DNA from 4 places in the Clostridium swellfunianum genome. Region 2 is predicted to be linked to each of the others. Evidence: riboswitches for the same ligand, from Rfam matches in the RefSeq annotation. Region 2 holds a riboswitch; each other region holds the start of a gene.
What was found. Region 2 has a riboswitch for cyclic di-GMP ahead of NBE98_RS22540 (sensor histidine kinase). Riboswitches for the same ligand answer to the same signal wherever they lie in the genome.
Positions count from the first base shown of each region.

Region 1 (8,184 bases), 1.4 Mb from region 2:
TTCTTCTTTAGTTAGTTCCCCACGTTTTAATAAATCTACATAGTTTATTATGGAGGTGAGAGGTGTCTTTAAATCATGAGATACATTTGTTATTAGCTCAGATTTTAGTCTGTCACTTTTCATTTGGTTTTCTACAGCTTTACTGATGCCCAATTTCATATTGTTAATATTGTGAGCAAGTCTTGAAAAGCTGTTGTTTCCCTTTTCCTTTATTGAAAAACTCAAATTCCCTGCAACTATTTCACCTGTTCCTGCAACTATTTTATTTAATAATGAAGATTGCTTGATAATATAAGCAGTAAACAGAGCTATATAAAAAAGAAGGCAAATAACAAATAAATCTTGGTCTCCGCCAGTAATGGACATGGTAATAGCAAAGGTTGCTGAAATAACAATAATAATAGTTGTAATAAAAACAAAACTTCTAAGCAGTAAACTTTTATCTTTTAAACCTTTGTTAAACAAGATTTTTAGTTTATAGGCAGCTCCTCCAGCAAGAAGAGGTTTTAGTCTTTTCTTATTTTTAAGTATATCTATTAGTTCTGGTAAAGAAAGATAAAAATAGAATAAAAGAATGACTTTTAAAGTAAGCGTAAGTAATATACTTAGATTTAATTGATTACCGTAAAATAGAGTTCCGTCTTCTAAAAACCCTGGGATAAAAAGTAAGGCTATAACAAAAGCAATAAATTTTACGTCAAAGGGTATTTTTTTATATAAAGCTTGTATAGATGAGATAGGCTCAGTGACAGCAAGGTTACTTTTTAGAGATAATGTCAATAAAATGATACCTAGTGGTAATGTAAGAGCTAAAATCATGAGTTCAGTTATTGCTCGGAATCTATTTTCATCAAAACTTCTGGATAGTGAAAGATGAGTTCCACCATAAGGAACAATAATGTAACCTTCATAGCCTAAATCTAAAAAAGGGTGGTTATAGATTTCTTGCTTAGAAGATGTAAGAGGTAGATTTATTGTGTACATAGCATTGTTTTTTATATATTCCTTAAAGTCGTTTATATTTGGCAAATTAGTATATATGGTATTAGTTACAGAGTCTTTAAGGTAATATCGCAAATCAGTTTTTGCTTCAAATCTCTTTTTAAGTTTGGAATAATAGTCACTGCTTCTATCGATAAGTTCCTTCTTAAAATCCTCTTCAGTTTTATTATATTCTTTTTTTATATCCTCTAATTTTTTCTTTTTTTCTTCCTCTAGCTTTGCAAGTTTATCCTTGTTTCCTGAACTCTCAGCCGCCTCAATTTGTAAGCTGTAAAAATTTTCTGCTTCCTGTATAGCTTCCTTAAGCTTAGTATCTTGATAAAGGATGGATGACTTTAGTTCTTCCTTACTGATTTTTTCATCTGCTGGCTTACTCAAGTAGTCCTTATAATTAATGTTGTATTCCATGAATAAGGACATAAACTCCACTAGATTATTTTTAAAGTCTTCACTTTTAAAGTAGGCCTGACTTCCTAAAAATTGAACATCGTTTTTAAAGTTTTTCAGAGCTAGGACTGAAAGAGAAAGCATATATAAAGACAAAATAAATGAAACAACTTTTAAACTATTATTTTTCAATCTTATATCCAATACCCCACACCACCTTTAAATATTTTGGTTCCTTTGGATTTATTTCGATTTTTTCTCTAATTCTTCGGATATGCACTGCTACAGTATTTTCTGCATTGTAGCAAGGCTCTCGCCAAACTCTTTCATAAATCTCTTCAATAGAAAACACTCTACCTTTATTAATTAGAAGCAGTTCTAAAATTTTATATTCGATAGGAGTCAGTCTTACTTCATCACCATCGACGCTTACAAGCTTAGTTTCCTGATTAAGAACAAGACCATTAACAGAAAGCTCGTTATTATTTGTTTTAAAGTTTCCTAAATTCATATATCTCCTAAGTTGAGATTTTACCCTTGCCACGAGCTCCATAGGGTTAAAGGGCTTGGTTATATAATCATCTGCACCCACATTAAGACCTAATATTTTATCTGTGTCTTCGGACTTAGCAGATAAAATTATTATAGGAAGATTTTTCTTTTCCCTTATTTTAAAAGTGGCTTTGATGCCGTCCATACGAGGCATCATAATATCCATAAGAATTAAATGAACATCATTTTCCTCAAGCAGCATTAAAGCATCAATGCCATCCTTAGCTTTTAACACACTTATATCTTCATTCTTTAGATATATTTCTATAGCATCTCTAATTTCGTCTTCATCATCAACAACTAAAACATTATATTTACCCATAAGTCCCCCGCCTTTCCTTTAAGATTATACCACCTTCTCATGTGATTTTTTAGTTACATATTTATTATAGAAGTTATTTATTACGATTCAGTATTTAAATTTCTTACAAATTTATTAAGAATGTAGTTTTAAACGAAAAAGGGCAGTTCAGTTGAACTACCCTTTAAGCAATTAATATTTAATTTTTTAGGAACGTCTTAACTTTAGCTGCAAAGTCGTTGAAGGTTTTATCATCATAGTCTGTAGGAACCTCAATATAATTTGGGGTAATTCCTTTTGAGGCAAGCATAGCAAATATTTCTTCCATTAAAATTCCTCTTCTATCAGAGATACTGCAGGTTGGACTATGATTAATTCCTATGATGCCACAAAACTCATAGCCATTCTCCATGTATATTAGTAAATCCTCCAATATAGGTTCAAAAAGTTTCTTGCAAAGCTCTCTGAATTCAGCAGTATCATACTCCTCCTTATTCATTGGCTTTCTTGTGATTCCTAGATATCTAAATTCAGGACAAGGAAGTTGAATTATTCCTACTCCACTATCTATTATATCCTTTGCAAAGCTAAAGGCCCCTCTTGCTCTATCAAGGGGTTCCACTACGCTATTTTGATTAAAAATACAGTGACTTGTTAATAATATTTTTTTGCTTCTCATTATAAACCTCCATTAAAAGTAAAGGACAGAGTAGTTTTTAAAACTATCTATCCTCTTAAGCTATGCTGAAAGATCAGCCCTATTTTTGTATTGAACGGGCACATACTTCATTGCTAAAAGTACCAAAAGACATGAGCCTATCTTATCGATAAAATTTCCTGTAATTCTAGGAATAAAGGCGGCTGTGAAGATTTTCATGCCGGATTTTTGAAGAAATAAAGTAAAATAATCATTTACAGAGCCTGTCAATCCACCAAAGAAACCTACCGTAATTAGTGTCCCTAAAATAGGACAAACTATTGAGAGTATTAAGCCTGAAGCTATGGCATTAACTACGTTAAATTTAAACTTTCTTGCCATATACCCAACAATTAAGCCCACTGCTGCATTAATAATAAAGTAAGGAATATCCTTTGGGCTGCCAGAAAGTATAGGAGTAAGAATATTAGTTAAGCTGCCTACAGTTGCTGCCTGCCAAGGGCCAAATAAAACTGCAATAAAAATTGTTCCTATAGTATCTAAAAATAAAAGTGGAATATTTAGTCTCGTTACAACTGTGCCAAGAACTATATTCATAGCAATAGCCATAGCACCCATAGATAGTAAAAATACTTTTTTGTTATTCATCGTAAACCCCCTTGTATTATTGTTAAGCTCGTAAAGGCTATTAACCTTATCGCTCTTAAGAGTATATATCAATATTTATTCTAAGAGGGGCTGCACAATAAGTAAAATAGATAATTTCTATATTTGACAACCTAGGTATTAATAATATTAATACAGCTTTTAAAATTTCTAGAAAATTATGAATAACTCATTGTATTGTACAAGCTACTATGGTACAATATGGAATAGAATTAAATATATAGAAAAGAGCAAATTCTCTGAAAGGGGAAGACGCAAAGCCACGGGTCTAAGGACAAGCAATTGTCTATGACGGCCGGGTTGCCTATGGAAGTATATCTAAGAGTGATAGGCATGCGTTCTATTACTTTTTTTGCACTTCGGGCACTCTATAAGTTTAATTTAAAATTTATACTTATATTGTACGGGAGGGTATACTCATGAAAAAACTTTTAAGTGGAATTACTACAATGATGCTGGTAATTGGTTTGTTCACAACAGGTGTACAAGCTAAGGAGCTAAACACACAAGAACTTAAACAGATGATTGAACAGACTAACAAGGAAATCTACGAATTAATTAATGAGGCAGATGATAAAGGGGATGCTCTTGTTATAAGCTATGAAGCCAACAAGATAAGTGAAAAACAGCTAAATCATAAATTGGACCAGATTATCGGGCAATTAATAGATTTCACAAGCAATAAAACAGAGAAGGTTATAAAAGAGGCTGCTAAAAATGGAGTTGAATTGGAAGCTCAATGGATTGAAGTTGAGATTGGTGGAAGAACTGTACTGGTAGATCCTTTAATTACTGGTGGATTTTAAATTAATATTATAATAGATTTTAGGAGATTATAAAAACTTAAATTAGTAGTTATAGTCTCTTTTAATTTTATAATTATGGAAAACCCTTGAAAGGAAAATTAAAAGTAGGTAGAATTAAATAAGAATATGTAATATTAGTGTTGAAATAGAGGTTGAAGCATTATGGGTTTATATTTAGGAAAAAGTGATAGTTGTATAGAAAGAGTTGAGAAAAAAGTAGAGAAACTAAGTCTCCTAGCCAGGGGTGATGGGATTGAAATAATGAAGGAAGTAGTGCAGCCTAATGTAATATTTCATGTTGCCCCAGGAATTGATGAAGGACTAATGGAGTTTTTTTATATTATTAGCGGAACAGTGGTTTGTGAAAAAGGAGAAGAAACTATAACTTTAGGTGCAGGAGAATACTTTTATGTTAAAGACTTGAAGGAATCGGTATACCTTAAGACTATAACTGAGGTGTCTATGCTTTATGTAGCAAATCAGCCAGTTTTCCATTTTCTTAGTGACGTAATAAAAAATATTACTGAAATGAGGCAACAGGTTGAAAAAAAGGATATGTATACTCATGATCACGGCTTAAGACTTGAAGGTTATGCTATAAGGATTGGGCAGAAACTAAATATGACTAAAGCAAGATTGTTAAATTTAGGCTATGCGGCAGGCTTTCACGACTTAGGAAAGATAAATGTACCAGATGAAGTCTTGAAGAAGCCAGGTAAGCTTACTAACGAAGAGTTTGAATATATTAAAAAGCATCCAGCTGATGGTGCAGTTATAATTGAAAACACTTTCATAAAGGATTGTGCTATGGCAATCCTGCAGCATCATGAGAGATTGGACGGCAGCGGATATCCTAATAAATTAAAAGGTGATGAAATTTCTTTAGAGGGAAAAATAATCGCTGTAGTTGATACCTACGATGCAATGACGTCTGATAGGCCATATAGAAAAGGTATGGATCCTAAAGTTGCCTTTGCAGAGATAAAAAGCTTAGTAGGGAAGCATTATGATGAGAAAATAGTAGCCTGCTTTGAAGAGGTTTTAAAGGAAGAAGGATTATTATAATATTTAAAGGCTTAGGTAGAATATATAATACCTAGGTCTTTATATTTTATAAGATTGTATGAGGTAAAAAATATGAAAGTAATAGAGAGCTTTATTATGTCAAAAACGGGCGTTCTTGAACAGTGCGAAGACAAGATATTTATAAGTAATGATTTTTTAGCAGTGATAGATGGCGCAACTAGCAAGTCAAGCTTTAGGTGGAATGGAAAAACCTCGGGAGCAATTGCAGGTGAGATTATAGGTGATACCTTAAAACAGTCAGAATGTGATATAACCTTGGATTTATTAATTTTCAGAATAAATAATGCCATTAAAGATATATATGAAGAATCAAAGGGAATTAATTATTTTATTAATAATCCAGTAGATAGAATTACAGCGTGTATGATTATATACAGTAAATTTCATAATCAGATTTGGATTATTGGAGATTGTAAGTGCAGCATTAATAGTGTTCAATACGAAAATGTAAAAAAAGTAGATACAATACTGGCAGAAGCAAGAGCTTTGTTTATAGAGCTTCAGTTGCTAAGGGGAAAGAGCATTGAAGAGCTTATAGCCGAAGATTTGGGAAGAGGTTTTATAATGAATTTATTGAAGGAGCAGTATATACTTCAAAACAATTCCTTAAGTCAATATTCTTATGGGGTTATAGATGGTTTTGAGATTAACTCTGAAAGCATTAAAATTATTGATGGTATAGAAAAAAGTAGTATGATAATTTTAGCATCTGATGGATATTTTTCTTTAAAGGAAGACTTATTTCAAACAGAACAACATCTAAAAGCTGTACTTGCTGAAGACCCGCTTCTTATAGGAAAGTATAAATCTACAAAGGGTTTAGTAAAGGGAAATGTTTCTTTTGACGACAGAGCTCTAATTCGATTTATAACCTAGAAACTGGATTTGGAGAATTTTTAGAAGTCTTAGTATAAGAAATTTTAAGGATTTCTTAATGGATTAAAATCTAAAACAAGAATATAATACATTTATGCCCCTGTATTGGATATGCGGGGCTTTTTATTTGAAAGAGTTTAAAAATAATAAATATTTGTTAATTTAATTTTATAGTTAATTTTGCAGTAGATAATTTGTTAAAATAAATTATAATATAGTTAACTTACTAATTTATTTATTACGGAGAGGCGATTATGAAATTATGTTCAATATGCAATAAAAATATAGCTACAATTTTTACAGCTAAAATGGTGGAAGGCAAAACAGAAACTGTTGGAGTATGCCTGCCTTGTGCAAAGAAGATGGGACTTCCTGTTATAGATCAGCTTATGCAGCAGACAGGAATGAGTCCTGAAGAAGTTGAAAATCTTACAGATCAGATGAATGATATGATGAAGGACATGAACTTTGATGAACTTGGGAAAAGCGATATGTTTATGAACCTTATGAGTGGATCTTTTCCAGAATCTATGGATTTCAACAAAGAAGAACACAAAAAAGAAGCTGCCTTTGATACTAATACAAAAGATAAGGAAAAAGATAAAGACAAAGACGGTAAGAAGAAAGCAAAGAGAAAGTATCTAGATACCTATGGCATTAATTTAACTGATAAAGCTGCAGAAAAGAGAGTGGATAAGGTTATTGGAAGACATAGGGAAATAGACAGGGTTATACAAATTTTAAATAGAAGAACTAAGAATAATCCTATATTGATAGGTGAGCCTGGTGTTGGTAAAACAGCTATTGCTGAAGGTTTAGCCGTTAGAATTGCTGAAAAGGAAGTACCTGCAAAGCTTTTTGATGCCGAAGTATATTTACTGGATTTAACTGCCGTAGTTGCTGGAACTCAATTCAGAGGACAGTTTGAAGGTAGAATGAAGTCCATAATAGATGAAGCAAAGGAAAACGGAAATATAATACTAGTTATAGATGAGGTTCATAACATAATTGGAGCTGGTGAAGCTCAAGGTGGTGCTATGAATGCTGCAAACATCCTTAAGCCAGCCTTGGCTCGAGGTGAAATTCAGGTTATAGGTGCTACAACCATTGAAGAATACAGGAAGCATATAGAAAAGGATTCAGCTCTTGAAAGGCGTTTTCAACCTGTAATTGTAGAAGAACCAACTATTGAAGATACAATTGAAATTTTAAAAGGTATAAGACACTATTACGAGGATTATCATAAGGTTCAAATATCAGATGAAGTAATAACAGCAGCTGCAACACTTTCTGAAAGATATATTACAGATAGATTTTTGCCAGATAAGGCAATAGACGTTATAGATGAAGCCAGCTCTAGAGCAAATCTTAAAAATAAGGGCTTAGTAGAACTTAAAGCTTTAAGAGAAGAATATAAAGTTTTAGAAGAAAAAATTAAAGAAGCTGCTGAAAACACTGATTATGAAAAAGCTGCTCAGTATCGAGTTGAAGAGTTCAGATTACTGGATAAGATTTCTAAGCTCGAGAAAGAAACAAGTGAAGTAAAGCTTTCAGCTGAAGATATAGCATATGTGATAGAAGCGTGGACAAAGATACCTGTAAAGAGCATAACTGAAGAAGAAGCTCAAAAGCTGTTGCAATTAGAAGAGAGACTTCACAGAAGAGTAATTGGACAGCATGAAGCTATAGTTGGTCTTTCCAGGGCTATAAGAAGAAATAGATTAGGATTTAGAAAAAAGAGAAAACCAGCATCCTTCATATTTGTTGGCCCAACAGGAGTAGGTAAGACTGAGCTTGCTAGAGCACTTGCTGATGAACTCTTCGGAAGTGAAGATGCACTTATAAGAATA
Region 1 covers NZ_JAMOFV010000006.1:1,294,173-1,302,356, reverse strand. The annotation lists gene NBE98_RS05920 (HAMP domain-containing sensor histidine kinase) at 1-1,593, opposite strand, end outside; gene NBE98_RS05915 (response regulator transcription factor) at 1,571-2,263, opposite strand; gene NBE98_RS05910 (CD3072 family TudS-related putative desulfidase) at 2,442-2,921, opposite strand; gene NBE98_RS05905 (CD3073 family putative ECF transporter S component) at 2,982-3,548, opposite strand; cyclic di-GMP riboswitch class I at 3,786-3,874, shown strand; gene NBE98_RS05900 (hypothetical protein) at 3,986-4,372, shown strand; gene NBE98_RS05895 (HD domain-containing phosphohydrolase) at 4,535-5,437, shown strand; gene NBE98_RS05890 (hypothetical protein) at 5,510-6,334, shown strand; gene NBE98_RS05885 (ATP-dependent Clp protease ATP-binding subunit) at 6,589-8,184, shown strand, end outside.
Region 1: linked by a shared signal. The riboswitch ahead of NBE98_RS05900 (hypothetical protein) and the one ahead of NBE98_RS22540 (sensor histidine kinase) in region 2 are both predicted to bind cyclic di-GMP.

Region 2 (8,184 bases):
TATTACTATAAATAGGTTTTTTATAATTCCAATAAAAGATAAATCATAGGGACTCTTTCCAAATCCATCAATTAGTCCGCCGCCCATTGTTATAACAATATATATAAAGGCCAAATATCCAGCCCACCATCTTAAAAAACTGTATAACCTTATCTTAGCTTTTGGTCGTATCTTTGAAAAAAATATAATTAAGCATGATATTACTATCCATATAGCCGGCTTAATAGCATATATAAATACTGTACTGCTATTGAAAGAAACAGCTCTTAAATTTTCTAGCAAATATATAGCCATCATTAGTGCTATAAGAAAACTAGACTTGGCTGCATTTTTTATTCCTCCACCTTTTATCATTAGAGTTCCTCCATATATTAATAAATGTATAATAATTTTGCACTACTTACTGTTAACCAAAGCAACAACCTGAGAGCGCTGCTTCAGGTTCATCTTAAGTAGTATATTACTAACATGTTTCTTAACGGTATTTTCAGATATAAAAAGCTTTTTTGCTATATCCTCATTGCTAAACCCCTTACCAAGCTCTAGCAACACTTCTTTTTCCCTATCAGTTAATTGACTTATCAAATTATTTTCCTTTTCCCTATGACTATAATCAATAATCCCTGGATCATAATATTTCTTGCCTCTATTTATAGATTTAACTGCATAAAAAAGATCCTCAAAAAATGCATCTTTAAGCATATAACCATCCACACCTATCTGCTCACCCTTTAAGAAATCTTCCTGTGATATGAATGTAGTTAATATCATAAATTTGGTAGTATTACTTAACTTCTTGCTTCTTGCCACAATATCTAGTCCATTCTCGTTCCCTAACTTTAAATCAATAATAGCAATATCAGGCTGTTCTTTAGTAATTAAACTAACAGCATCAGTAATATTAGATGCTTCTTTTACCATTTCTATATCTTTCTCTTCCTTCAAAACTGAAATAAGTCCCCTTCTTACTAATGGATGATCATCAACAATTACTAACCTCATACTACTACCTCCACATCGCTTAAAGTATTATTAGGGAATAACACATCGACCCTTGTTCCTTCGTTATCTGAACTATTGATTTTAATTTTTCCACTAAATAGATATACTAAATTAAATATATTTGAAAGACCTAAGCCTCCATTCTTTGCTTTGGTTCTATCATCTACATTAAAACCTATTCCATTATCAATAATTTCTAAGCTTGTATAGCTCCTTTCTATATGTATCAGAATTTTAATACTAGTTGACTTGCCATGCCTCACGGAATTTCCAATACATTCACAAATAATTCTGTATAATGCCTTTTTAACATCAGTGCTTATAAATTCCTCATCACCTACTAAATCAAATAGTATATCTACATTATTAAGCTTAGATATATCTTCAATAAAAGATTCTATATTTTCCTTAAATGCACTATGTCCTTTTTTCTTCCAGCTAAGCCTATAAATTGTTTCCCTTAATTCCTTTATTGAATTATTTATAGAATCTCTAATAGCATTAAGATCTTCAATAACATCTACTGAATAGTTGTTCATCACCTTTTTAGTTAATGAATGGATTCCACATGCTGCTGCAAATAGCCTTTGACTAACACTATCATGAATTTCATTCGCTATTCGATTTTGTTCTTCACTTATTACTAACCTCTCATTGATTTGCTCTAATTCATTTTTTTCAAACACAACAGAACTTAAAGATGCTAAAAATCTTAATTGATCTATGTTTTCTCTTATAATAACTTTATCTTGACTTAAATTTATTTCAACTCCTAGTATTCCATATATTTTATTTAAGGACTTTACAGTGACAGCGATATAATCATAATTGCCTTCAAATATATAAACAGGTTCATCAGAGTCCTTAATATCATTTAAGTTATTGGTAATTACTTTACTTATTGCGTGTTTTGAGTATTCAGGTATATTGTTATCAAATAGTATAAGTAATTCGCCACTAGCGCAAGGTTCGAAAAAAAATACATTGTTTGCTTTAGTGATTTTCTTAGTATAGTCTACAAGTAATCTTATTGACTTATCTCCATTTTTTACATTTACAAACGAATACACCGCTTGATAGAGAGACATTGTATACTCCATAGACTCATTTAGTCTTTTATTTGTATTGGCTAATTGATTATTTAATATCTTAAGCTGTTCCCTTTCTCTTCCTATTTTATCTGCTAGCTTAAATAATAAATATATGGCCAATGTAATTAACACGAAGCTAAGTATTAGATTTGAATTGATTATTAAATTTTTTTCAAGGTTATGATCTGCTTTATTAAATATGTAGGCAGAAACTTCAGAAGAAACAATAAGATAAAAAATTAAGTTTATCATGCAATAATATATATTTAAAAAATGTATATTAATTAGAATTGTATTTAGTGAATACCATATATAGGGGCTGTTTATTCCTCCTGTAGGTATCAAAATCACTGTATTTACTATAATTTCAATTAAAATTAACAGCTTAATAATTGTCTTACCTGCATCCACTTTAATATACAAGTAATTTAAGATAATGGATGATATGCTTAAGCATAAAATCATTATTAATTTATTATTTATAGAAGATTGATTATTTGTAATCAAATAGAACAGAGAAGTTATTGCAAGTGAAAAATATCTATATAGATAAATTATTTTTATATCATCTGACATATGCTTTATTTTAACTAAATTTTTCAACACACTTATCACTTAAATTCCTTCCCTTCATCAACACTTAATTCCTATTTGTTTTTAATTTTTATTACAAATAAAAAAACCAACGAAAATAATTTTTCATTGGCCGGTTGCACCACTGGCTCAATATACACCAGGTGCCCAATTGCAGTGTATATTTCTTTGCCTCCATTATATTTAACTTTCCTACTTATTATATCACCTAATTGTATATTATTTCCAAATGATTTATGTGTCATTTTTTTATTTTTTATAGACAAATTTTGTTTTAATCATACCTTTCATTTGCTTTAATCAAACTTTATGACATCTTAATACAGCAAATTTAAAAAGACAGGGTTAGTTCATTCTATCCCTGCCTTCTTATTATGGTATATTCTTATTAAATTGTTGGAAATTAATTTTTATATCAAATAAAACTGTTTGTTTCTGGAGTTGATTCTGATCTTCATTAAGATTTGGAAAATATATAACAGTATTATTAGCCCAATCCTTATTAAATGAAGGAACTTTCTGTTTTACTTTATCTGCATACTTTTCCGGAACTCCAAACAGAATATAATCTTCCGAATCCATTCTCAATCCCTTAAGAATTGAATTTAAATTTCTCTGAAGTTCAGCCAACGTTCCAACAAAGTAACCCTCCATAGGTTCATTTTGAGAATCATATTTTACCTTTCCAGTCTTATCAAATAAAGTATATCCTCCAGCTATAACTAAGCTCTGTTTTAGCAGCGTATTATCGATAGGAAAATCCACTTTGATCTCTGAGATTGCAGCAGGTATTGTACCAACATTTTGAGCTTTAGAATTATACAACACCATTGCCCCTGGATATAAATCCTTAACAGATATAGACAACTTTTTATTGTTATCTGAAATCTCTGTTGGTTGAAGCTTCACATAATTTTGCGTTGCATCATCTATGCTAAAAATAGATGATGCAGATCCATTTGAATCTTTCATAAATTCAATATTTAATTGTCCCGTTGAAACGGTATTAAAAACCGTTAAATCATCCTGCCAAGCAGCAAAGCCTATACCCATTAGACTAAGCGCAGCAACAAAGCTTATACACAATAATTTTATCTTTCTCATAAATGCTTACACCTTTAGATAATGTTATAATTAAATTATCTTATTATCACCTTTTCATATGTTAAGATTTTTTTTCGACTTAACTAAATATATATTAATAAAGCAGGTTTATAACCTGCTTTATTAAATTAAGATTAATTTATTTGTTAAATTGTTGATAAACAGCTGTAGCTGTAAATGTTGCATCTGAAGTTTGTGGAGCATTCTCTCCAACTGTCATTGTAATTGTTACATTCTTTTGTTCAGTCACAGCTAAAGTAGGTTGGCTAGTTGTACTAACTGTTAACCAGCTAGGAACATTACTAAATGTAAATGTACCATTCTTTACAGGTATTGTTCCATTATTCTTTACCGGAAGAGTAACTGTTGCAACAGCTCCTGGATATAAATTATCTAAATCAATAGTTGCAGTATTTTCACTACCACTAGCAGTTCCAAATGCTACATTAGCATTGTCAGCATTCCAAACTACACCGCCGCCAACAAAATCTACATCTAAAGTACCTGTGCTAACTGTATTATTAATAGTTAATGCATCTGTCCATGCTGCATATCCAGCTCCTAAGGAAACCATTGCCGCTACTACTGCAGCTGTTAATATTCTTGATTTTTTCATAATATACCCTCCAAAAATAATTTTTTATTTCATTCTATTATTTATTAAATTGCTTAAAGTTAAATTTTATTTGGAAATTTATGGATTTCTGTTCCTTTTGATCTGTAGTTAAATTTTTTGACATTAATGTATTGTCACTATCTGCTCCTTTAGGAAGTCCCATTACTATACAGTTTTGTGTTTCAGGATTAAATCCTTCTATTCCTTCACTGTCAAGCAAGTTCTTAATTGTACCTTTATCTTCCTCTGGGATATCTAAACTAATCACATCTCCCACTTCCATTGTTGTACCTGCTAATAATGTATTTAAATTAGTTTGCAAATCTTTCAAATGATATTTGTTTTGTTCTATAGCCCCAAGCCCTGGCAGTATTCCACCACCTATAATCCTTCCATTTCTCCAATGAGTATATCCACCAACAACAACCAATGCATCTTTCATTTCATCAGCAAATGTTCCGGTAGGTATCTTAACCTCTACGCTTTCAATTTTAACTGGTATTGAGCCTTTATTTTCATACTGCACTGCATAAAGTAATCCTGAACCAGGATATAAATTACTTAATGATACATTAACAACCTTAGTAGTTTGATCTAATGTACTTCCTAGATATGGTCCCAATTCAGCCTTGTTTGGAACTATTGTTTGACCAAATATCTTAGTTGTTGTAAACTCAACATTCATTTTTCCTGTGCTAGCTGTACTATTAATATTTAATGTATCAGTCCAAGCTGCATATCCAGCACCTGCCGATATAACTGCTGCCATAAGAGCAGCTGCTATAATTCTTGTCTTTTTCATAATATCCCTCCAGAATATTTGTTAATCTTTTATTTAATTGTGATCACATATATAATTCTATCCACTTTAACTTACTGAAACTTCCTACATTGGTATAATTTTGGTAAAACAAAAGAACTACTATTCACTTATCCCTTTTATCTACTCATCTACTACTTTAGTTCTAGATTAAAAAAATAGAAGACATGAGCTTAATGATAACTCATGTCTTGATGTATCAAATTATTCACGTTTTCTCTTAAAACTAAATACCAATCCACAAACTAGTATAATTGACCCTATCCCTAAAAGAACTTTAGTATCAACCATATAACCCGTTTGAACTAAACTTCCTCCAACCCCTTTTTCTATTACTACTATATCTTCATCAGTTCCTTTATCAATTATATTAGGATCGTTCCCTGAAAAATTAAAACTTATATCAAACTTATGCTCAAGCCCCATAGTACTGCTGTCTGCTTCTTTACTTAGAGCATACTCAATTTTAAACTTCTTCTTACTGTTTTTTTCTAAATCTACTGAATTGCCGTCTTTTGAACTAAATATAAGCGTTTCATCTACATTCCCTGAATATATTATTTCATTTTCACAGAAAAAGTTCATTTGGGAGCTTTTAATAAAACTTTGATATTCCGTATCCTCTTTAGCTAAAAGCTTTTTCTTTTCATTATAAATCTTTCCAGTAATACTAATGCTTTTAAGGGTACATTTAAAATTATTATTATTAGCAATATAAAATTCTTTAATTAGCTTATCACCAGGTCCTAGCAACTCATCACTTGTAAATAAAGTTCCGTCAATACTCTGATTTTCATTTAAATAAAACACTTTTTCAGCATTTTGGGCTTCTGCCATAATATATGATTTAGAAAAAATAAAGATCACTAGAAATATGAGACTAAAAATAGCAAATATACTCTTATTCTTAAATAACTTCAACATTAATCACACCTTGCTTAAATTATATTTACTCTAATTGAATTTTAACTAATAACTTTTCTTTTTTCTTCCGCATAAAGTGTACTTTGCATAATCAAAACCTACACCTGCTTTTACTTCTTTAGTAGTATATTAAAAAAAGATGATGCTTTTAATAACATCATCTCTTAGCTATACAATGTTTTAATTAGATTCTGGAACAACCTCTAAATTAACACCTTTTATAACTAACTTATTACTCCATTCCTTTGTATTCTTAATATTATCCTTCATTACAAATGGCAATTCGATTTCAAATGAATATACCCCTGGATTGAAAGCCTGTATATGAATTTGCGGTGCCGCATTTTCATTATATATGGCCTCTCCACCATCTAATACCTTTTTAGGCTGGTTTAGTATTAGTTTTAATTTGCCATCGTAAAGTGAAATTTCTGATTGAAATTCTTCCTGTTCATTGCCACTTATGCCCTTTACTACTACAACAGGTACATCTATTTTATTTCCATTTATCTTGACTTGTATTATGCCATTATCACCATCGAATTTTATTGGAATTGACCCATTATTCTTTATACAATAATGTAAGAAGCCTTTATATTGTGAACCATTGCCATTACTATTTTTCAAGTATAATTTATTTTCTAAAATCATAGTATAATATTCATCATCTGACCTTGTTTCTGTATTTTTCATATCACCATCAAAAGATATTTTTAAATCCCTGCTGCTTCCTTGAACATCTGTAATATTAAATTTACCACAAAAAACAGGATTTATCTTTGCGGTTGAAACTGCAGCAACCGTTTGTATCTGATCTGTCCAATGTGCATATCCTACCCCTATAGAGGTAGATAATAATACCATTAATGCAGATATAGTCTTTAAACCATAGCTTTTTTTATTAGTCTTAGCCAATTATATAATCACCTCTTTGTCTTAATGACATCAACTTAATTTATTGACTTTAAAACATATACCTAATCTATTAAACTATATCATTTCACATGATTAGATACATTACACTAAGAGGTGATATTATATGATACAAAAGTAGTATTCCCTTTCTAACCTTACTTGTTATAGAAGCTGTTCTATAAACAACTAATTGATATTTTTAATTTTTATCCTACAAATTACACGTTATTTTTTGCAAATTTATTCCAATTATTTCACTAAAATTTACGTCTTATAGTACTTTAGTACTGAATTAAGTACACTTATCGCTAAATACTTATTTAATCTACAAAACTTACAATAAATTTGTCAGAATATTTTACTATATTTTCCAATTGCTATGTATCATAATATTCTTGCATACCTCATATAATGAGGAAACAAAATAAGGGGCGCTATTTATGTGGAGGGGGGTTACTGTGATACGGCTTGTTTGTAGTAAATGTAATCATATTTGGTATACTTCAAATACCAGAGCTAATCAAAAATGCGGAGACTGTGGAGGGGTTTTACATGAGACTGAGTTAATTGTTTCTAAAGAAATTGAGACTAGCAAAGAGGTTGTGAGTGAAAGAGTTACTTCTAAAATTATTTTTGTTGATTTTAAATAGGGTAAATTAAAACTGGCGTGCACTTAAATAAGATTACACGCCAGCTTTCTTCTTAAATCATTGTATTTTATATTTAGTTAGCTTATATATTTTTACAAAAATAACTTAAATATTATTAAGAATATAACCCCAGGAACTCCAAAGAAGCCTGCTATTAAAGCTGTTATCCAATTGATGCCTATAAAGAAGTTAAAATATCCTCCTATAAAGTTAACAATTAAAAGCAACACAACCCCAAGCAGTGCATTAACCAATAATTTAAAAAACATTTTAATTGGCCAGGTAAATACCTTTATTACTAAAAATAGAAATACCAGCGCCAGTAAAAAATACCCCATGTATTCCATCGTTCATTCCCCTCCTTAATCTTTAGATTCTCTATTTAGAATCGCTTATATAATTTATATTACAAAAAAGCAGTGATTTATACCACTGCATCTGCTTCACTTTGTAAAAATTTATTATTCA
Region 2 covers NZ_JAMOFV010000006.1:2,739,427-2,747,610, forward strand. The annotation lists gene NBE98_RS13075 (signal peptidase I) at 1-354, opposite strand, end outside; gene NBE98_RS13080 (response regulator) at 397-1,002, opposite strand; gene NBE98_RS22540 (sensor histidine kinase) at 999-2,708, opposite strand; cyclic di-GMP riboswitch class II at 2,789-2,872, opposite strand; gene NBE98_RS13090 (hypothetical protein) at 3,060-3,791, opposite strand; gene NBE98_RS13095 (SipW-dependent-type signal peptide-containing protein) at 3,931-4,407, opposite strand; gene NBE98_RS13100 (hypothetical protein) at 4,445-5,209, opposite strand; gene NBE98_RS13105 (hypothetical protein) at 5,432-6,151, opposite strand; gene NBE98_RS13110 (hypothetical protein) at 6,332-7,066, opposite strand; gene NBE98_RS13115 (hypothetical protein) at 7,525-7,716, shown strand; gene NBE98_RS13120 (pro-sigmaK processing inhibitor BofA family protein) at 7,809-8,063, opposite strand; gene NBE98_RS13125 (YaaL family protein) at 8,141-8,184, opposite strand, start outside.

Region 3 (8,184 bases), 2.2 Mb from region 2:
TCCACATTTATATATGAAGAAAAGTTGCGCAGGGTTTTGGAGGGAAATCTCTTTCTAAGATTAATTGGTACTGATATTTTAATAGGCTTCTTTTCAGTTGAGTTATAAACCTTAGCATCCAATATGGCATATATAAAAAGAGCCGTTAAAAACTCAGTAATTGTAGCATCAAATTCCTTGGAAAGCCTATGTAAGTCCTTCACATCAACTAAAACATGAAGAGCTTTTAAGGTATTTTCCTTTATTCTGGTGCCAGGAATCTTAAAGGCTGAGTTTTCCTTCAAGCTCATTTCATTGTTAGCCAGCGCATAGTATTGAAAGGAATCAGCTGTTTCTTCAGGCGTTGGCAAGTCCTTATGATATAAAATGCCATAGTTCTCTAGCTCAAAAGCATTATCAATAGGCTCTCTTCCATTTAACAAAGTAAAATAGTTAAAAAGCAGCGTTCTTAAAAAAATGGTTGCTCCAAATCCATCAGTAATAGAATGGAATATTTCTAGAGATATTCTATGCTTGTAGTGTAGAACTCTAAATAAATAGCCACCATCCTTTTTCTCTGAAAAGGGTGAGGTGGGATAGGTATCTTCAAGCCTTACTTTAGGTTCAGATTCATTTGGCTCAAAGTAATACCAGAACAAACCCTTCACAATATTAACAGAAAAGGTTGGAAACCTCTTGTAAGTCATTGTAAGTGCTGCTTGAAGAACCTCTGGATTTACTTCCTCTTTTAAAACTGCATCAATTCGAAACATTGGTGCCCAATTTTTTTCTCTGATAGCAGGATATATTTTTGCGGCATTATCTAATTTGTACCATTTTCCTTCCATAACGCTTACTCCCTTTATATAGAATCCCCTAAGGATTTTAAGTTTAGTTTCATAGTTAAAACCCTATATAGGGTTTTAAATTCAACTATTAACTTATACATGTCCTAAAAAGGCTTAAAGCTGCCTGTTTTATGACATGTATAGGTTTAGTTTCATAGTTAAAACCCTATAATTGCATTTACAAAAATATCTGACAGTGTTTTTATATATTCTTTTAACATATTTTCATCTCTAAGGTCTATATTTGAAAAGTCTTTAAAAATACATGGAAAGATTCCCATGAAGAGGCTTGAGGCTGTTAATTGAATGACAGCAATTTTATTTTTCTCTTTATCAGAAGCAGGCTGCTTATTTACTTTTCTGCAAAGCTCCTCACATAAAGCATTTAATTTATTAATAAAGACACCATTATAATTATTATTAAAGAATGGCTCATATAGTACTGCCTTTACAATATTGGGATATCTAATAGTTCCTTGAAGAATATATAGAAGCAATTCTTCTACTATTTTTCTTAAGTCCATGTCCTTGTTAATAATTTCGGTAAAGTCCATCATGAAATCTTTTTGTATATAATCAAAAGCTTCTTCAATAAGCTTTTCTTTTGAACCAAAATGGTAATTGATAGCTGCACTGTTTACGTTGGCTTCTTTTCCAATACTTCTTATTGTTACAGCATTAATTCCTTCTTTTTCAATACACCCAATAGTGGCTAGTATTATCTTTTGTTTTGTAGAAAGCTCCATGCTTACACCTCAATTTCATCAAAAAAATAATAATCACATGATTTAATCAAGTGATTAAATCATGTGATTATTATAGCTTGTAAATTATTTATAGTCAATAATAGCTGGGAATATTCATTTTAAGAAGCTTAAAATATTAATTTAATTTCTTTATTGATGGAGCTAAGACTTTGAGCGTTAAGGATAATACCTTATATAGAAATGGCAACTAACAACATAAAATGTAATTATCATACAGTATTCTGAAGATTTTGTGAAGAATGTCTTTTTTTGTGGAAAATGTAACAATGTAATAGTAATATTGGTAAAGTGAGGTGTTTAAGAATATGGGAGATGAGAAAAATGAATATTCGTTTTAAAACAAGAGGAAAGTTACTTTCATTGATTATTTCTACAATTTTAATTTTTAGCATAGTTGTTAGCGTGATTATTTATGTTCAGTTTAACAGCTTCATAACTAACAGTACTCTTAGGACAAGTTCAAACCTAAGCATGGAATTAATCAATCAGGAATATAAAGGCGACTGGAGCATAGTGAATGACAAACTATATAAGGGAAGCAAATTAATCAACGATGATACTGAGATGCTTGACAGCATTAAAAAGAGAGCTAATGTTGAGTGCACAATATTCCTAAAAGACACAAGAATTGCTACAACTATACCTGATAACAATGGCAGGGCAACAGGAACAAAAGCAGAAGAAAAGGTTATAGATACCGTTATAGCTAAAGGAACTGAGTATGTAGGTACTTCAACTGTTTTAAATGAACCATATAAAGCAATATACCTTCCTATAAAAGATAAAAATGGTTCAAATATAGGTATGTTCTTTATTGGAATGGATAAGAAAGTTATAGGCAGTCAAGTAAATGAAATACTAATAAAAATTTCTAGATTTACGCTTATACTAATCCTAGCATCAATAGTAGGAATGATGTTCTTTGCTACTAAATTTATAGTAAAACCTCTCAACAATACAAAGAAGTATCTGGGATTGCTATCAAACGGCGATTTATCCTTTGATATATCTAATGAATACTTAAAGAGGGATGATGAATTTGGTGAAATTACAAATGCCATAAAGTCTACGCAGGATTCAATTAAAGAGATGATTAAATCCATAAAGCAAAGCTCTGAAAATATTGATACTCAATCAGAAACCTTAACTGCAGTATCTGAAGAAATGGCAGCAGCCTCAAGCAATGTAACATCAGCAATACAAGATGTAGCAAAGGGTGCAGAGAATCAAACAGAGCGTTTGATGAAGGTTTCAGATATAACAAATAAATTTGGTTCACAGTTAGAAAACATAATACAAGCCATCGAAGAAGTTGATAAGAATGCAAATGAAATTGATAATATAGCAAACGACAGCAATAGCAAGATAGATAATCTGGCACAATCAATTAATGCAGTTAAAAGCGCATTCAATGATTTCTCAGATAAAATATCAAACTTAGGAACAAAAATTAACAAAATAAATGATATTTCCAACCTGATAAACGGAATAGCAAGTCAAACGAACCTTCTAGCACTTAATGCGGCTATTGAAGCAGCCAGAGCAGGTGAAGCAGGAAGGGGCTTTGCAGTTGTTGCTGACGAAATAAGAAAGCTTGCTGAAGAAAGTAAAAGTTCATCCGAGACTATTAATTCTCTAATAAGTGATATATCAAAAAACAGCAACAGTATGGTTAGCACCTCAAAGGAAATGAGCGATGAATTATCAAGCGAAATGGAGATAGTGAATGCAGCTATAAAATCCTTTGACAGTATTGTTAATGCCATAAGAGCTATAATTCCTAAAATACAGGAAGTAAATAACTCTTCAACTTCACTGCATAAAGATAAAGATATAGTAATGGAAAAGATAGAAGAAGTTGCATCAGTTGCCGTTCAGATGTCCGCATCCTCAGAGGAGATATCAGCATCCACAGAAGAAGTAAGTGCATCAACGGAAGAAGTGGCGGGAGCTGCACAAAACTTATGCAATATGACTAGAGAAATGCTGGAGAATGTAAATAAGTTTAAGTTGTAGGGGAAAAGGCGTCCTTAGGGGCGCCTTTTAATTTTATAAAAATCTAGCGAGATTACATATTATAACATGATTTTACATAATACGCGTTAAATACATATTAAATGCTTATTTAAACAAATATTGACAAAAAACTACTATTAATGTAGAATTTATTTTGTATTCTAAGGGCAAAACTACTGAAAGGTAGTGACGCAAAGCTACGAGTCTAAAGCGATGATTCGCCATGATAGTCGGGTTGCCGTTCACATTATAAAATTGTTTGCAAAATAATTGTATTGTGGGTAGGTAGCTATTGTGCTATCTATCCATTTTTTGTTTTTTGATATTAGTTAAAAACATAGGAAACCGTTTTAAAGAAGCTATGATAGGGGGCATGCTTTATGAAATTACAATCAATAAGACAGTCTATAAACTTTTGTGACTTAACCTGTTGGTATCAGCCTATTTACGACGTGAAGAGCGATATACTGCTTGGATATGAAGCTCTTATGCGTGATAAAAAACGTATCACATTAGATCCAATGGAAGTTTTTCAGAATGCACAGCTATTAGGGGAGCACAATATACTGGATAAACATTTAATTATTAAGGCACAGCAGCTTTTTGGGAAGTTAAAGGAGTATTCTTTGTTTATAAATATCCTTCCTTCGACATTGCTGCAAAGAGATTTTATTTCTTGGTGGGATAAGCATTCAGAAAATATCCCTAATATCGTATTAGAGCTGTCAGAAACCGAACGTATTGATGACTGGCAATTGCTTAAATCAACTTTAGAACAATTGAGAGCAAGGAATGTAAAATTTGCTGTAGACGATATGGGAATGGGATATACATCACCTCAGTATTGGATAGAACTAGAACCGGAGTACATCAAGTTAGATAAATACTATCTTCTAAATGCGGTAAACGATAAGAAAAAGCAGCGGATCATTGAGAGCCTTATAAGAATGGTTGGGGACTCTGCGCAAATTATCATTGAAGGTATTGAGGATGCAGAAACCTTAGAATTAGTAAAGGGATTAGGCGCTTGCTATGCTCAAGGATATTTACTTGGTATGCCATCTCCAATCAATAAAATTGACAATAGTTTATCAGTTTTGTTATAAAGGCAGAATCCTTGAGGATGCTATTTTTATAGTAATAAATCAAAGGGACTTTCACAACATGAAGTGAAAGATAAGGAGTGTTAATTTAAATGATTAACGCTCCTTCTTATTAAGGATATATAATTATTTATATATTAAAGGATTTTTTTCTATAGTCTGAAGGCAAGCAGCCCATGCATTTACTAAACATTCTAGAAAAATGATGTGCTTCATTAAAACCTACTCTATTCATTATTTCAGATATTGGAAGCATTGTATCTCTTAGCATTACAGCGGATAGTTTAATCCTTAACTTAATAAGGTAATCTTTAATAGACATTCCTGTTGAGGCACGAAACTTTTCAGACAAGGTTGTTCTGTTTATATGGAAGATTTGTGTTAAATCCTCGATTGTAATTTTGTCCTGATAATTTGAATGCAAATATAGAAGCACTTCATTTAAATCCGCAGAACTATTGGGAAGGTGGAGTTTTTCCTCTGTTTGTAAATTGGTATACACATATTGTATTATAAACAATATTTCCAGGAAGAAAGAGCGGGAACGGCACACCCAGTAAAGACCATCGCAGGGATTTATCTCGTCATATAGCATTTTATAAAGCTGGGACACTCTTTTATACATAGCAAGTCCAATTTCAATATATGCATTTGCTTTTTCAGTCCTAAAGAGGAAGGGCTCCAGATAAAAATAGTCCTGAATATTTGTGAACTTATTAAATTCTGAAATGTCGTATATTTTTTCTAGGGTAAAGGAACTATCAATAACTGTCGGATCAAAATAAATAACGTGAGCATTCACACCGCAATCCTTCTAAGGAAAGACAAAAAAGCTGCTCATATATAAAATATAAACAGCCTTAAAAATTTATTGTTTAAGATAGCCCTTAAATTGTGCTGTCATAGCCTCTAGAGGGATGTTCTGATAGTTGCTTACCACTATTGCTACTATATCTTCATCCACCGCTCTTAGAATATAGCTTCTATAGCCTGAGGCGTTTCCATAATGCTCATAGCTTTTGTTTCCTTTTGAGTCTTTAAGTATATACCAGCCATAACCGTAGCTGTTTTTATTAGGAGTATATATCTTTTCATAGGATTCTTTGCTTATCAATTTCTGCTCTTTTAAAGCACTTTCCCACTTGATGAGGTCTTCCACTGTAGAGCAAAGAGCTACTGAGCCAAGGGAGTAGCCGATATTTGTTAGGTTCCAGGGCGTTTCTACCTTTTCTTTCTTCTCCGAGGAATATCCCGTTGCTAGATTTTCTATCCGTCCAGTATCATCTCTGAAGGAAGTATTATTCATATTAAGAGGCTTAAATATATCTTCAGTGAAATACTCATTGAGGGTTTTACTAGAAAGCTTTTCTATTATATAGCCCAGAAGAATATATCCTGTATTGCTGTATTCAAAGGTTGTTCCTGGCTTAGAAAGAAGCTTAACCTTCTCATCCTTGCCTTCTTTGCCAAAGTTTTTATAGGAGGGCCTGAACTTTCTGATGTCGAACTCCAAAGAGTGCTGAGGCAGGCCTGAAGTATGGGTTAATAATTGATGGATAGTTATTTCGTTTCCATAAGGAAAACTAGGCAGATACTTATCGATAGTATCAGTTACAGCTAAAAGCTTCTTTTCCTCAAGCTGCATTATAGAAGCAGCGGTTATTTGCTTTGTTAAGGAGGCTATATCAAATTTGGTTTGCTTTGTGACTGCAGTACCTTTTTCAAAGTCAGCTTTGCCATAGCCTTTATCCAGAAGTACAGTACCCTTTTTAGATATATACACATACCCGCTAAAGATATCCGTTCCATAAAAATCAGTAAACTCCTTATCAAGCTTTGTCTTAAGCTCTACAAGCTTTGGATCTTCTACAGGAGAGCTTGAGGTTTTGACACCAGATTTTGCACCACAGCCAGCAGCTGTCGTTACTAGTAGCAGCGAGGCCGTTATAATAGATATAATTCTTTTCATAATATTGCCGCCTTTCCAGAATAAATTAACCTTATTTGTATTCAAAAACTTTTATGGGATGCTTTCAGTTCCTATACCTCCTATAAAGAAAGGAAGTGGTATATTTTAGTTAATATTACCACAAATTGTTAGGATACGGTATATATTTTTGGCAGCAGGAATGAGCTTTTTGACAAAATGTTAGGCATTGACAACAGTGATATGTATACCCCTAATGTTACTTTCCTAAAGAGTGGGCAGTCAATTCAACTTTTTACTTTTTTCAGCCTAAACAATGATATGAAGCCTTATATGAATTATGACCAGATGATTTAACTTGTTAAGATAATAGCTGGATGTATGTAAGTGACACTATAGTATATTTTAACAAGTTTTATAGTGCTATAATTAATCTATAGAGAACTTATAAATTCAGGGGGTATAACCATGGAAAAATCCTTTATCGACGTTGTTAAATCAACAAAGTACAAGCTAACTGGCAATGGCCCGAGAAACTTTGGAGCACTTATGGAAGCCTTTGAAAATCTTGATCCTTCCACAGCTTCAGATATGTACGGAGCCGGAGCAGTTATAAATGATTTCGAAGAAGAAATGGCAAAGCTATTAGGAAAGGAAAAAGCAGGTTTTTTCCCAAGCGGAACAATGGCCCAGCAAATTGCTCTTAGAATATGGTCTGATAGATTAAATATAAACCAGGTAGCCTACCATCCTCTATGCCATCTGGAAATCCACGAACAGGACGGCTTAAAGGTGCTTCACAATTTAGGGAGTGTTCTTTTAGGTGAAAGCAACCGCCTTTTCACACTTGAAGAAATTAAAGCAATAAACGAGCCTATTTCAACTCTTTTAATCGAACTTCCTCAGCGCGAAATCGGTGGCCAGCTGCCTTCTTTTGATGAGCTTGTGGAAATAGCTGAGTACTGCAAAGCTAAAGGAATAAAGCTTCACTTAGATGGTGCTCGTCTCTTCGAAGCTCTGCCTTACTACAACAAGACAGCTGCCGAAATCTGCAGCCTCTTTGACAGTGTGTATGTATCCTTCTACAAGGGATTTGGAGGTATTGCAGGAGCTGTACTTGCCGGAAGCTCTGATTTTATAGAGGAGTCCAAGGTGTGGAAAAGAAGACATGGCGGAGACCTCATAAGCCTTTATCCATACATAGTAAGTTCGAAATTCAATATGGATAAGCGTATGGGTAAGATGAAAGAATATTGGGAGCATGCTGTGGAAGCAGCACAACACTTCAATAAGATCAAAGGCATTAAGACAGTTCCAGAGCTTCCTGTATGCAACATGTTCCACCTGCACATAGACCAGCCAAAGGAGACTCTTGAAAAGATACTTATTAACGTGATGGAAAGTACCAATGTAGCCTTAGTTCAAGGCCTAAGAGAACTAAGCCCTTCAAGCTGTAAGACAGAGCTTTCCTTTGGAGATTGCTATGGTCTTATTCCTAGAGAAGCATTAGACAAGGCTTTCGAGGTACTTGAAACTGAAGTTAA
Region 3 covers NZ_JAMOFV010000006.1:494,628-502,811, forward strand. The annotation lists gene NBE98_RS02445 (hypothetical protein) at 1-827, opposite strand, end outside; gene NBE98_RS02450 (TetR/AcrR family transcriptional regulator) at 986-1,573, opposite strand; gene NBE98_RS02455 (methyl-accepting chemotaxis protein) at 1,916-3,610, shown strand; cyclic di-GMP riboswitch class I at 3,767-3,853, shown strand; gene NBE98_RS02460 (EAL domain-containing protein) at 3,991-4,716, shown strand; gene NBE98_RS02465 (helix-turn-helix domain-containing protein) at 4,844-5,515, opposite strand; gene NBE98_RS02470 (serine hydrolase domain-containing protein) at 5,582-6,682, opposite strand; gene NBE98_RS02475 (threonine aldolase family protein) at 7,109-8,184, shown strand, end outside.
Region 3: linked by a shared signal. The riboswitch ahead of NBE98_RS02460 (EAL domain-containing protein) and the one ahead of NBE98_RS22540 (sensor histidine kinase) in region 2 are both predicted to bind cyclic di-GMP.

Region 4 (8,184 bases), 2.3 Mb from region 2:
TTTCCGGGCTTCCTGAAGGTGATGTTCTGATAAATGTTAAATACTCTTCCTTAAATTATAAGGATGCTCTTTCAGCTACAGGAAACAAGGGGGTTACTAGAAAATATCCACATACCCCTGGTATAGATGCTGCCGGAGTAGTGGAAGAGAGCAATTGCGAAGAGTTTAAAGCTGGAGATGAGGTTATAGTAACAGGCTATGACTTAGGAATGAATACTTCCGGAGGTTTTAGCGAGTATATTAGAGTTCCTAAAGAGTGGATTGTGAAGCTGCCTAAGGGGCTTTCACTTATGGAAAGCATGATATATGGTACTGCAGGGTTTACTGCAGCTTTATCTGTTTATAAGCTAATACAGTCTGGTGTTAAAAAGGAAGCTGGAGAAGTATTAGTAACTGGGGCAACAGGTGGAGTAGGAAGCCTTGCTGTAAGCATGCTTCATAAGCTTGGCTATAGTGTTGTTGCCGGAACAGGCAAAGCTGAGGCTAAGGATATGCTTTTAAAGACAGGAGCCAGGGATATAATCTTAAGAGAAGAGCTTGATGATAAATTAGGAAAAGCTTTATTAAAAACCAGATGGGCTGGAGTTATAGATACTGTTGGTGGAAATATTTTAGCTACGGCTCTTAAAACTACTAACTATGGCGGTAGTGTAACAAGCTGTGGTAATGCAGCATCACATGAGTTTTCTACCACAGTTTTTCCTTTTATTCTTAGAGGAGTTAATCTTTTAGGGGTAGATTCTGTTCAGTGTCCAATGGACTTAAGGTTAAAGCTTTGGGGTTTGATGGCCTCTGAGTGGAAGCCAGAAAATCTTGGACTTAATGTTGAGGAAGTAGCCCTTGAAGGCTTAGAGGATAAAATTAAGGAGATCTTAGAAGGAAAAATCATAGGAAGAACTCTTGTAAATATTAGTTTATAAGATTAATACCTGACCATATAAATTTGGTCAGGTATTATATGAATATACTGAGGAAGAGGTTTAATTAATGGACTTAAGAAAAAGAAATATAGTAATTTCACTTATGGTAGCAATGTTTTTAGGAGCGGTTGAGGGAACTGTTGTAACTACTGCGATTCCTACAATAGTAAAAGCTTTAAGCGGGTTTGAGCTTATAAGCTGGGTTTTCTCTGTATACTTATTAACCTCAGCTATTTCAACTCCTATATATGGAAAACTATCAGATTTATTTGGAAGAAAAAATATACTTTCAATAGGAATAATAATATTCTTAACAGGAAGTTTTTTATGCGGTATATCCGGAAATATGTATCAGCTAATAATTTTCCGTGCTATACAAGGACTTGGAGCAGGAGCAATATTTACTGTAACCTATACTATAGTTGGAGACATCTTTACTCTTTCAGAAAGGGCAAAGGTACAGGGTTGGTTAAGTACGGTATGGGGCGTAGCAAGTCTTGCTGGTCCTTTCCTTGGAGGTTTTTTAATAGAGCACTTGTCTTGGAATTGGATTTTCTTTATTAACCTTCCTTTTGGAATATTATCAATAGTGCTTTTACAGAAAAACTTAGACGAGCATACAGAAAAGAAAAAAGTCAAAATTGACTTTGCAGGAACCATTGTATTGTCTGCCTCTATACTAATATTTTTGTATGGGACAATGTCAAAAGGAGAAGACAGCAGTCTATTTTCTCCTAAGACTATAGGAGCCTCAATAGGTGCACTTATACTGCTCATTATTTTTTATTTTATAGAGAAAAAAGCTTCAGAACCAATAATTCCAGTTGAAATTTTTACAAGGATAAATATTATAGTTAATATAATAAGCTTTTTTATTGCTGCGGTTTTAATTGGCGTAGATGTATATATGCCTTTATATATGCAAAATGTTTTAGGCTTTAGCCCAACTATATCAGGGCTTTCAATGGCGCCTATGTCTATAGCATGGACAATATCTGGAGTGATTTTAGCAAAGGCTATACCGTTATACGGCGAAAAAACGGTAATTGGATTATCAGTTTTCATTACTTTATTAAGCTGTGTACTTTTAGTTACATTGTCAGTAGGCTCATCTATAGTCTTAGTTATAGTTTACGCCTCTATCATGGGCTTTGGATTTGGTGGAGCTTTTACCACGTTAACCATAGTGGTGCAATCCTCTGTGGGTTACAGTATAAGAGGAGCAGCTACTGCAACTAATGCGCTTGTAAGAACTATAGGACAGACTATAGGAGTAAGTATTTTAGGAAGTGTGATAAATTTAAGCATAGTTAAATACTTTAATGATATAGGCATAAAGGGGATTAAACCGGATGATTTATATTCTTCAACTGCTGTAAGCAGTAGTTTATCCCTAGAACAAATCAGAGGCTCTGTATTTTCGGGAGTTCATATAGTGTTTCTCATATTAGCTTCTGCCGCTTTGATTTGTTTGCTGTTGTCCTTTACGTTATCTAATAACTTAAAAGAAGAAGCTTAAAAGGAGCTTGATCCCAATGCAAAAAAGTAGCGGGGTCAGGCCTTTTTATATTGAAGGATTTAAATATTGTTTGTCGAATATAATTGGTTATACACTATATATAGGAGATGAACTTGATGGCTAGTGGACAAAATAGTACCTTAGAGCTAGTAATAGTAAATGCACTTAGAATACCAGGAGTAAAAGTAGATAGAACAGAGTTTTTAACAAAAACCTTTAGTAATTATGCTGAGCCATCACGACTTGGCAAGATTATAGAACTCGGGCCTGTAAATGCAGGTATTGATGTTAAAACTATTAATAGTGAAGCAAAAGCGCTTATAGATAAAAGAACTCTTCAAAGTTCAGGGGTTTCCTTCGCAGCAGGGCTGCCAGGAGGCTTTGCAATGGCTGCCTCTATACCTGCTGATACGATGCAGTTTTTTGGTACAGCTCTACGCATAGCTCAAGAGCTTGCTTATTTGTATGGATTTAAGGATTTATGGGAAAATGGAGCTATAGATGATAAAGCAGTTAGAAATGAACTTATAATTTTTATAGGTGTTATGTTTGGGGTAAGCGGTTCAGCTGCTGCACTTAGGGTAATATCTGCAAATATGTCGAAGCAAATTCTTAAAAAGCTGCCTCAAAAGACATTAACAAAAACAGTTTCCTACCCTATTATTAAAAAAATTGCAGCTCTTCTTGGGGTTAAGCTTACAAAGGATACCTTCGCAAAAGGATTATCTAAGGCAATTCCTATAATTGGAGGAGTTGTTTCTGCTGGCATGACCTATGCATCAATGAAACCAATGGGTGAGCGTTTAAGAAAAACCTTAATTGAATCAGTAAGCAGTTATAGCCAATCAGATTATAATAGAGACTTAGGTGAAGTAGGAGTAGATTTAGATAATTACATAGATGTAGAATATGAAGAAGCTTCAGAACAAAAGGAGGCTAGAACAAACATTACTAGCATGGCAGATGAAATAATGAAGCTAAAACAACTTTTAGACCTTGGAGCAATAACTTCTGAAGAGTTTGAAAAACTAAAAGCAAATTTGTTAAACTCTAGACTTTAATGAAAAGAGAATGTGTCTTAAATAACTTTAAGAGCATTCTCTTTTTATGTTTTAAAAATCATGACAAATTTGGAACAGTAAAATTGAGCCTTAAATGATATAATCATGATACATAGATTATAAGAGGGTGGATATGGTGGATTATATACAGCTTATTCAAAATAGTATTGATTATATAGAAGAGAATTTAAAGGAAGAGTTAAGTGTAGATAAGCTTTCTGAGCTAACTGGTTTTTCATCCTACCACTATTATCGTTTGTTCAATGCCTATGTGGGAATGCCTGTAATGCAATATGTGAGAAGGCGAAGGATGCTTCATGGCATAAGTGATGTTGTTAATAAAGGCAAGAAAATAATTGATGTTGCCATGCAATATGGCTTTAATACCCATAGTGGTTTTAGCAAGGCCTTTAATAAAGAATATGGCTGCTCGCCAAGTCAGTATATAGAGAATATAAATGGAAGCATACCAAAGAAAATAGATCTTATGGTGCTGAAAAAATATAACCTTTTGAAAGGGATAGTTATGGAACCCAAAATTACAACCAAGCTTTCTTTTAGGATTGCGGGGTATGAATTTGAAACAAGCTTTGAAAGCCAGAGAAATGAAAGAGAAATTCCAGCCTTTTGGGAACGTTTTGAAATAGAAAACTGGGAAGATAAATTATATGAAGAGGTCAAACCTTCGGTTCATGGAGAATATGCTGTATGCTTCCCACCTAACATGGAAACAGGCAAGTTTCAGTATCTTCTTGGAGTAACCGCAGAAGCTTATGATAGGCCAAGCGAGAATATTATAATTACAGAAATACCTGAGGCTTTGTATGCAGTGTTTACAACACCTCCTGCACCTTATGAAAATAGAGAGTTTTCAAAGGCTATTCAAGGAACCTGGAATTATATAATGTATGAATGGTTTCCTAATTCGGGCTATGAAATAGCACCGGGCAAGCCTGATTTTGAATACTACGATGAAAGATGCCATAATCCTTTAAGTTCTGTTATGGACATATATATTCCAATAGTTAAAAAGCAGTGAAGGGGTTGATTAAATGAGCAAAAAACTATCTCAAACCACAATTTATTTAATATATTCAGGTGCTTCGGCACTTTTCTTTTCTATGGTTTTTACAGTGAGTCAGCTTTATAGAATTGATACTCTACATTTAAATCCCCTTCAGCTTGTACTTGTAGGTACAGTTTTAGAAGCTTCCTGTTTTGTATTTGAGGTACCAACAGGTGTTGTTGCAGACATGAAAAGCAGAAAGCTTTCGGTTATTATAGGGCTTTTATTAATTGGAACAGCATTTATATTAGAAGGCTCTGTGCCGTTATTTGCAGCAGTCATAGTAAGCCAGTTTTTATGGGGACTGGGCTATACCTTTACAAGTGGTGCAGATGAAGCTTGGATAGCAGATGAGCTGGAAGGCAAAAGTTTAGATTGGGTTTATTTAAAAGGAGCTCAAATGAGCCAGTTGGCTTCCTTTATTGGCATACTTTTAAGTACTGTAATAGGTGTAAAGCTTATGAATTTGCCAATTATCATCGGTGGAGTTCTATTTATAATGCTTTCTGTTTTTCTAATGTTCTTTATGAAGGAGGAAAATTTCAAACCCGCTCCTGCAGAAGACAGAAATTCTTGGATGCAAATGAGACATACCTTCATGGAAGGGATTAAATTTATAAAAGGAAGCAAAGTGTTAGTTTTAATGATGTCTATAGCACTTTTGTATGGCCTTTATAGCGAAGGCTTTGACAGATTATGGACAGCGCACCTTCAAAATGATATAGGCTTTCCAAACATAGCAGGAATCAAGCCTATAGTTTGGATTGGAATTATAGATGGCACTGCGATGCTTATAAGCATACTTGCAGTTGAATATATAAAGCGAAGAATGGAGAAAACAGGGGAGCTTGATAGGGTTTGGATACTAACTCTAATTAATATACTTATGGTTGCAGCAGTGATTTTCTTTGGGTTTTCGGGAAATTTTACTTTAGCATTATCCATGTACCTTTTATTCTATATTTTAAGAACTACCAATGGACCAATATACAGTGCTTGGAGAAATAAAAATATAAAATCAGAGGTAAGAGCTACAGTTATATCAACCTATGGGCAGATAGACGCCTTAGGTCAGATTATTGGGGGACCTATTATTGGGTTTATAGCTTTAAAAACCTCAATTTCTGCTGCTATAGTAGTTTCTGGAATCATCTTATCTCCTGTAGTAGTATTGCTTATTATGGAGCGAAAAAAGTAAGAAAATGGAATTTGCTAGTGAATAAGTGCTTTCAGACATATAAGTCTCCAAAAATAGAATAAGTAATTTTAATTATATTATAAAAAACCTTGAATTTGCCAAATTTATATAATATAATTATGAGTGTAAAATAATAGAAATAAAACTTCATAAATCAATTATTTTATATTTGTATAATAGCAAACCCATCGAAAGGTGGAGACGCAAAGCCGTGAGTCTAAAGCAAGATTAATTGCCATGATTGTCAGGTTGCCGTTGATATAGGTTAACTTTTTGAGCTTTACTAGACAGGCACCTTTTTTGCTTGTCTTTTTTTAATAATTAAGTTAACTAAAAACAACTAATGTTTTATTAATTGAGGAGTGTGTGGGGAATTGAATACTAATGAAGTAAAAAAATGTTTAAAGAAAAAGTGGACAAACGAAGAAGTACAAATATTAAAAGATTTTTATAATGTAAAACCTATGGAAGAAATAATAAGACTTTTGCCTGATAGAAGCAGGGAGAGTATTATAAAAAAAGCTAAAGGACTTGGATTAAACTCAGAAAATAAACACTGGTCTGAAGAAGAAGTATCATACCTTGAGGAGAAGTGGGGAGTTATTCCTGTAGAAAATATAGCAAAAAAGCTAGGAAGAACAAAGAATGGAATTTTGCTTAAGGCACACAAAATAGGGCTTAGGGATCAGGTTATTGCAAATGGTGAATACCTTACTCCTAAAAATGTTGCTTCTGTTTTAGGAGTTGGAACGAGGACTATTTATAATTGGATGAACAGAGGTTATGTAAAATATAGAAGGTTAAAGGTTAATTCTGTAAAGAAATATCAGATTACTATCTATAACTTTAAAATATTTTTAGAGGAACATCAAGATAAATGGGATGCGAGAAGTTGCGATCTTAAGTTTATAAATACCTGCTTCATAACTTCACGAGATAAAGGAAGCTGTGAGCTTCCAGAATGGCTTTTAGCAAAGGTAGAGTCAGATAAGCTTAAGAAAGATATGTCGTCTCGAAAAAAGTGGACAACCAAAGAAGAAATGACTCTTAAGTCTATGGTTAACAACGGCAAAACTTATAGAGAAATTGCTACTCTTTTAAATAGAAGCTTTTATTCAGTTCAAGGAAAGATAACGAGCAGGATGAATGGTTTTTTGCAAGTTTAATCAATCAAATAGATTTATAACATATAGTATTTAAATAAATAGTTATATAAGAAGATGCCCATATGTAAAGGACTATTTTATTAGCAAACCTGCTAGTAAAGTAGTCCTTCCAAATTTTCACTCATTGTATAAAACCTTCACTATTAATATAATAATATTTAGTAAACTTAATTCTATAAAGGATTGATTAGATGAGAAACAAATTTGAAGGCTTCATAGAGGAGCTGGCTATGACAGAAGTTACACCTAATGTGTACAACCAGTACTCCTATGAGTATAAGGATAATGAGATTAGAAGAAAGAACTTACTGATTTATCTAAATAAGATGAATAAGATAAAGCCAAAGGTTATGCTTGTAGGAGAGGCACCAGGCTACAGAGGCTGCAGGCTTACAGGAGTTCCTTTTACAAGTGAGCATTTGCTTATGAATAATATGAATGGACTCGACTTATTTGGCAGAGAGGCTGGATACAAACTTGTAGAGGAAAAAGATAAGCTTCTTAAGGAAGCTACAGCAACTATAATATGGGATACTCTTATAAAACATGATATTATGTCACTTGCATGGAACGCATTTCCGTTTCATCCCCACAAGGAAGGCCATGGACAAAGTAATAGAGCGCCTCTAAGCAAAGAGCTGCTTATTGGGGAAAAGCCGCTTTTAAGAATGATTGAAATGTTTAACATAAAGCATGTTGTTGCAGTTGGCAATAAGGCAGAACAGACTCTTAGAAAGCTTAATATAAGCTGTCATAAGGTTAGGCATCCTGCTCAAGGCGGCAAAAATGAATTTATTGAAGGCGTTAAGGCTTTTAAAGCACTATACTTGTAATTTAATTAGGAATTGCTTAATATGGTTTAAAACTTAAATGTTGTATATAATTTAAAGTGAAATCAACAAAGGATGGTGCAAGCATGAGTAAAATAGGTTCAAAAGATGTGCAACAATTCATAAATGATAACCTAAGTGAAGAGTTTTTTAAAAATAACATTCCAAGCCAGATGTCTGCCTTTAGAATACTAGATATTACTGTATCAGTTAATGGAATGGATGAAGAGCTCTACAGACAGCTTCCAGATGCTAAGAAAAAGCAAATGGAAGAAGAAAATAGAGTTGTTGAAAACGAAGAGGATATAAATAAGCTTTACAATATGCTTAGAAAATCCCTTATACCTAGAACTGTTGCTATTATAGATAGAAAGTTAATGGAACATAAGGAAACAGTGATGCCTAAATTGCTAGAGGATTTGAA
Region 4 covers NZ_JAMOFV010000006.1:452,747-460,930, forward strand. The annotation lists gene NBE98_RS02260 (YhdH/YhfP family quinone oxidoreductase) at 1-920, shown strand, start outside; gene NBE98_RS02265 (MDR family MFS transporter) at 988-2,439, shown strand; gene NBE98_RS02270 (SHOCT domain-containing protein) at 2,556-3,500, shown strand; gene NBE98_RS02275 (AraC family transcriptional regulator) at 3,634-4,539, shown strand; gene NBE98_RS02280 (MFS transporter) at 4,553-5,764, shown strand; cyclic di-GMP riboswitch class I at 5,933-6,021, shown strand; gene NBE98_RS02285 (helix-turn-helix domain-containing protein) at 6,139-6,930, shown strand; gene NBE98_RS02290 (uracil-DNA glycosylase) at 7,122-7,763, shown strand; gene NBE98_RS02295 (hypothetical protein) at 7,847-8,184, shown strand, end outside.
Region 4: linked by a shared signal. The riboswitch ahead of NBE98_RS02285 (helix-turn-helix domain-containing protein) and the one ahead of NBE98_RS22540 (sensor histidine kinase) in region 2 are both predicted to bind cyclic di-GMP.